One region of the Rhizobium skierniewicense Ch11 genome, then DNA from elsewhere that is predicted to be linked to it. Evidence: predicted binding sites of a transcription regulator. Region 1 holds the regulator's gene; the other holds the start of a gene.
The links. The regulator HrcA, encoded in region 1, represses chaperone genes, less so after heat shock. The targets are predictions, from matches to a motif close to GTTAGCACTCNCNNNNNGNGAGTGCTAAC.
Positions count from the first base shown of each region.

Region 2: a site for HrcA is predicted at 1,677-1,705, ahead of groES (co-chaperone GroES). Genes of this name have one in related genera too.

Region 1 covers NZ_RXPG01000029.1:225,054-228,469, reverse strand. Annotated here, with positions in the region: gene rdgB (RdgB/HAM1 family non-canonical purine NTP pyrophosphatase) at 1-428, opposite strand, end outside; gene rph (ribonuclease PH) at 447-1,163, opposite strand; gene hrcA (heat-inducible transcriptional repressor HrcA) at 1,325-2,416, shown strand; gene grpE (nucleotide exchange factor GrpE) at 2,529-3,164, shown strand.
Region 2 covers NZ_RXPG01000009.1:273,131-276,546, reverse strand. Annotated here, with positions in the region: gene chrA (chromate efflux transporter) at 263-1,594, opposite strand; gene groES (co-chaperone GroES) at 1,764-2,060, shown strand; gene groL (chaperonin GroEL) at 2,125-3,416, shown strand, end outside.

The DNA.
Region 1 (3,416 bases):
TCGGTGTGGCCATCGGGCCAGGCCAGGCACAGGACGCTGACGAAGCGGCAGGTGCGGGCGGAAGGCTCGGTCGCGCCGCGTTCCTGCAAGGCGTCCTCCACCTTCTGCATCGCCATGTCGAAATCACGCGTGCCGTCAGCCGTTTCCGCCCAGTTGGCGGTGTAGACACCGGGATTGCCATCAAGCGCATCGATCACCAGACCGCTATCGTCGGACAGCGATGGCAATCCGGACGCCCGCGCAGAGGCCAGCGCCTTGATGGCGGCGTTTTCCTCGAATGTTGTGCCGGTTTCATCGGGCTCGGCGAAATTCAGCTCCGCCGCAGACTTGGCGGAAAAGCCTAAAGGGCCGATCAGATCGGCGATTTCGGCGATCTTGCCCTTGTTGTGGCTGGCAACGACGATGGTTCTGGTGTCGAGTTTGCGCATGGGTTTCGCGTTCCTGGCTCAGGCAATCGTCTGTTTTTGCAGCTCGACGAGGTCCGCACAGCCTGTCTTGGCAAGGCCCAGCAGCGTCAGGAACTCCTCCTCGCTGAACGGTGCGCCTTCGGCCGTGCCCTGAATTTCAACGATGCCACCCGAACCGGTGATGACGAAATTGGCGTCTGTTTCGGCCGAGGAATCTTCGAGATAATCGAGATCGATCACCGGCTGGCTGGCAAAGATGCCGCAGGATATCGCGGCGATATGGTCTTTCAAAACCTTCTCGACCTTGATCATGTTGCGGGTTTCCATCCACTTCAGGCAATCGTGAAGGGCAATCCATGCGCCGGTGATGGACGCCGTACGGGTTCCACCATCGGCCTGGATGACGTCGCAGTCGATGCTGATCTGGCGTTCGCCCAGCGCCTGAAGATCGACCACCGCTCTTAACGACCGTCCGATGAGGCGCTGGATTTCCTGCGTGCGGCCACCCTGCTTGCCGGACGCGGCCTCACGGCGCATGCGCTCGTTGGTGGAGCGGGGCAGCATGCCGTATTCGGCAGTGACCCAGCCCTTGCCGCTGTTGCGCAGCCATGGTGGCGTCTTTTCTTCAAGGCTGGCGGTCACGAGGACATGCGTGTCGCCGAATTTGACCAGACAGGAGCCCTCTGCATGCTTCGAGAAATTGCGCTCGAAAGACACTTTGCGCATCTGATCGGTTTTTCTGCCTGAAGGCCGCATCTGGTTCGTCTCCGTTTTGATCTCCGCCTTCTAAGGCCGCACCGGCCGTTTTGCAAAGGAAAAGCGGGTCGGTGCAGGGCATATGCGGAATTTCCGTTTTTACTTAAGCGCGCAAGCGACTATATTCCTGCCATGAACTGACGGGATGAAGAACGGACGTAATGAGCATTTCTCCTCCGATCGGAAAAGAACCGGGTGCGTTGCTGGATGATCGCTCGCGCGAAATCTTCCGGCGCATCGTGGAAGGCTATCTCGAAAATGGCGAGCCGCTGGGTTCGCGCAGTCTGTCGCGCGTTCTGCCCATGTCGCTGTCGCCCGCATCCGTTCGCAATGTGATGAGCGATCTGGAAGAACTCGGCCTGATCTATTCACCGCATATCAGCGCGGGCCGCCTGCCAACGCAGATCGGGTTGCGCTTTTTCGTGGACGCCTTCATGCAGGTGGGCGATCTGCCTGCCGAGCAGCGTGCCAGCATCGACCGCCAGATCGGCCCTGTCTCAGGCCGCGAGCAGCCGATCGAGGGCTTGCTGACGGAGGCCAGCCGCATGCTGTCCGGCATGTCGCGTGGCGCGGGTCTGGTGTTGACGACCAAGAGCGACGCGGTGCTGAAGCATGTGGAGTTCATTCGCCTCGAACCAACCAAGGGCTTGGCCATTCTGGTGGGCGACAACAACCAGGTCGAAAACCGCATCATCGAACTACCCGCCGGAATCACGTCGTCGCAATTGACGGAGGCCGCCAATTTCATCAACGCCCATCTGGCCGGACAAACGCTGCCGGAACTGCGCACCCAGCTGCTGGAACAGAAATCCGAGCTTCAGGCGGCGCTGAGCACGCTGGCGCAGGATCTCGTGACGCGCGGTCTTGCGGTTTGGTCCGGCGACAATGAGGAGGGTAAGCTGGGGCGGCTGATTGTTCGGGGACGCTCCAACCTTCTGGAAGGGCTCGCCGGCGAAGAAGATATCGACCGTGTGAGGCTGCTGTTCGATGATCTCGAGCGCAAGGACAATCTGATCGAGGTCCTCAACCTGGCTGAAACCGGTTCGGGCGTCAGAATTTTCATCGGCTCGGAGAACAAGCTGTTTTCGCTGTCAGGTTCCTCGCTGATCGTTGCGCCCTACCGGGACGATGAAAACCGTGTCGTCGGTGCCGTCGGCGTGATCGGGCCGACGCGGCTCAATTACTCGCGCATCGTGCCGATGGTCGATTATACGGCCCAGATCATGGCCCGGCTGGCCGGCAAACGGCGCTGATCTCGAAAACCTGCTACCGAATAGGAGATGGTTTGCCCGCAAGCCTTGATTTTTGCATGGTAAACCTCGATATCGGGCTCAACCCATAACAGATGTAGAGCTGGAGAACGTCATGACCGACGATACCAAGAAAAACGGACCTGACGCAGACGTCGTAGACGAGGCACTCGAGGCAATGGCTGTCGAAGATGATGCGCCTGAAACGTCCGAGCCCGATCCGATCGACGTGCTGAAGGCTGAAAATGCTGATCTGCGCGACAAATTCCTGCGTCTTGCTGCCGAGATGGACAACCTGCGTCGCCGCACCGAGCGAGAGGTGAAGGATGCCAAGGCCTATTCCGTCGCAGGCTTTGCCCGCGACATGCTGGCCGTATCCGACAATCTTCGCCGCGCGCTCGACACGATCCCCGAAGAGCTGAAGACAAATTCGGAAGCAGGCATCGCGGGTCTCATCGAAGGTGTCGATATGACCGAACGTTCGATGCTGTCGGCGCTGGAGCGCCACGGCGTGCGCAAGATGGATGCGGAAGGCGAGAAGTTCGACCCGAACTTCCATCAGGCGATGTTTGAAATTCCCAACACGGCTGTTCCCAACAATACTGTCGTGCAGGTGGTTCAGGCCGGTTTCACGATCGGTGACCGTGTGCTGCGGCCCGCAATGGTGGGTGTTGCCAAGGGTGGACCGAAGGGTGATGCACCGGCCACAGCCGAGCCAGGCACGAGCAGCGTCAACGAAAAAGACGCATGATGGAGGCACTTCGGGTCACCTGAACGGCGGGTGACCCCAACACCTCCAGAGCGCTTCATCGTCTGACGGGTACGCCTCGCGCATAAGACGGGGCTTTGCTCTAAGACACGAAAAATAGCTATTTCCCCTCAGTACAACTTTCGCTATGGTTGCAGCGAGACCGGGCGTAACGGACCGGTCTTGGGGCATAGAAACCCCTCAAGTGACGGCCGGTGTCGGCCGTAATGACACCCCTCAGCCATAGTTTTGTGG
Region 2 (3,416 bases), on a different contig from region 1:
TTTCAAAGATGCCAGATTTTCACAAACAATGCTTGGTCGTGACATGACAAACCGTCACGCTGTTTACAAGCAAAAAGGTTTTGTATCGAACAAAGCGCAGACACGAAAACCCGTCTTCTACAAAGTGGCATACCGCGATGGCACGCCTCATGTGTCCTCAAGCGCTGCGGCTGAACCCCTCGATCTCGGCGCCATCGATCAAGAGAAGTGATCAAGTTGAGGTAACCGACCCGATGGTGCAGTTGGGTCGCCCACCAACGCGTCAGATCAGCCAGAGGCGCAGAACACCACTTGCTATGCCGAGTGCAAGCACCGGCACCATACCGAGTTTCCAGCGCGTTAGCATCAGCAGGGATACGACCAGAAGGCCGCTCGCGAAAGGATCGAGCGTGCTCCAGAGCGGCCAGGATATGCCGGGACCGAAGCTTGGCAGGATGGCAATGCGTTCCACCTGCGCAAACAGCACATGCAAGCCAAACCAGATGGAAAGGTTGAGGATGACCCCAACGACCGCCGCCGTGATAGCTGATAAGGCCGCCGACAGAGTTGAATTGTTGCGCACCTTTTCAACATAGGGCGCACCGAGAAAAATGAAGATGAAACTCGGCACAAACGTCGCCCAGGCCGTGACCATCGAGCCTAGAACGCCCGCCACCATCGGGTCCAGCCAGTCCGCATGACGAAACCCGGCGAGAAACCCGATATAGGGCAGAACCAGCACCAGCGGCCCCGGCGTTGCCTCAGCCAGCGCAAGACCATCCAGCATTTCGCCTGCTGTCAGCCAGCCATGGGTTTCCACCGCCACCTGCGCGACATAGGCCAGCACCGCATAGGCCCCGCCGAAGGTCACCACCGCCATGCGCGAGAAGAAGCTTTGCAAGGTCGCCAAGGTTTCCGGCGCTGAGAAGAGATAGATCACGGCGAGCGGGATCTGCCAGATCATCAGACCCAGGACAAGCCCCATCACCCGCGACAGAAACGTCACGGGAGCTGCATCATTTTCGTGGTCTGTGTGTGCCTGCTCGGCCTGGTCACCACGCCGCCCTCTCAGAAAGCCGAGCAGACCGGCGACCAGGATGACGAGTGGAAACGGCAGGCCAAAAACGAAGAGCGCGATGAATGCGGCGGCAGCGATGGCGACCAGAAAGCGGCTGACCAAGGCGCGTTTCGCCACGCGGATCAAGGCTTCGATTACGATGGCCAGCACGCAGGCTTTCAGTCCGAACAAAAGACCGGGCAGCCAATGGGTGTCCTGATAAAGGCAATAGGCAGCGGCAAGAGCAACGATGGTGACGAAGCCGGGCAGGATGAACAGCGTACCGGCAATTATACCGCCGCGCACGCCGTGCAACAGCCAGCCGATATAGGTGGCGAGTTGCTGCGCCTCCGGGCCAGGCAGCAGCATGCAGTAGTTGAGGGCGTGCATGAAGCGGGCGTCTGATACCCAACGCCTTTCATCCACCAGAACGCGGTGCATCATGCCGATCTGACCTGCTGGCCCTCCGAAGCTCAAAAAGCCGATACGGGCAAAGACCGAGGTGAGTTCTTTCAGGGTCGGTTTGGCAGTTGGTGGCGGGCTTACAAAATCTGTCATGAACGACTGATAACCAATTTATATGAAATATTTCCGACAGGGCGTTCTTGACTCCCCTTGGAGACACCCCTATCTCTGCCTCGCTAGCACTCTCCAATGAGGAGTGCTAACACTTATCAAGCGGACCTTTGAGTGGTCCGTACAGGTCATTTGATCGAGGGATTAGACAATGACAAGCACAACTTTCCGTCCGCTGCATGACCGCGTCGTCGTTCGTCGCGTTGAGTCTGAAGCAAAGACCAAGGGCGGCATCATCATTCCTGATACCGCCAAGGAAAAGCCGCAGGAAGGCGAAATCGTCGCTGTCGGCACCGGCGCTCGCGACGATAGCGGCAAGCTCGTTCCTCTTGATGTCAAGGCTGGCGACCGCGTTCTGTTCGGCAAGTGGTCCGGCACTGAAGTCAAGCTCGACGGCGAAGACCTTCTGATCATGAAGGAATCCGACATCATGGGCGTTATCGGCTGATCGAGCCGGTTCTTCTCACTTTTCCATGACAACCAATGGGCCATGAGCCCGGGAGTTTTCTACAATGGCAGCTAAAGAAATTAAATTCGGCCGCACAGCGCGCGAAAAGATGCTTCGTGGCGTCGATGTTCTCGCAGACGCAGTGAAGGTAACGCTTGGTCCGAAGGGCCGTAACGTCATCATCGACAAGTCCTTCGGCGCACCGCGCATCACCAAGGACGGCGTTTCCGTCGCCAAGGAAATCGAACTTGAAGACAAGTTCGAAAACATGGGCGCACAGATGGTCCGCGAAGTTGCTTCGAAGACCAACGACATTGCTGGTGACGGCACCACGACTGCGACCGTTCTTGCACAGGCCATCGTTCGCGAAGGCAACAAGGCTGTTGCAGCCGGCATGAACCCAATGGACCTCAAGCGCGGTATCGACCTGGCAGTGTCCGAAGTCGTGAAGGACCTTCAGGCCAAGGCCAAGAAGATCTCCACGTCTGAAGAAGTTGCACAGGTTGGCACGATCTCTGCAAACGGCGACACGCAGGTTGGCAAGGACATTGCCGAAGCCATGCAGAAGGTCGGCAACGAAGGTGTTATCACCGTCGAAGAAGCCAAGACTGCCGAGACTGAACTCGAAGTCGTCGAAGGCATGCAGTTCGACCGCGGCTACCTCAGCCCTTACTTCGTCACCAACCCTGAAAAGATGGTTGCTGACCTGGAAGACGCTTACATTCTTCTCCACGAGAAGAAGCTTTCGAACCTTCAGGCCATGCTGCCCGTTCTCGAGGCTGTCGTTCAGACCGGCAAGCCACTCGTCATCATCGCTGAAGACGTTGAAGGCGAAGCTCTTGCTACGCTCGTCGTCAACAAGCTTCGTGGCGGCCTGAAGATTGCTGCTGTCAAGGCTCCTGGCTTCGGCGATCGCCGCAAGGCCATGCTCGAAGACATCGCGATCCTGACCGGCGGTACCGTTATTTCCGAAGATATCGGCATCAAGCTCGAAAACGTCACGCTCGACATGCTCGGCAAGGCGAAGAAGGTCTCGATCACCAAGGAAAACACAACGATCGTTGACGGTTCGGGCCAGAAGTCCGACATCGAAGGCCGCGTTGCGCAGATCAAGGCTCAGATCGAAGAAACATCGTCCGATTACGACCGCGAAAAGCTGCAGGAACGTCTTGCCAAGCTCGCTGGCGGCGTTGCCGTCATCCGCGTTGGCGGCTCCACGGAAATCGAAGTCAAGGAACGCAAGGACCGCATCGACGACGCTTTGAACGCGACGCGCGCTGCAGTTCAGGAAGGCATCGTCCCAGGCGGCGGTACAGCTCTTCTGCGCTCTTCCACGAAGATCACCGTCAAGGGTGC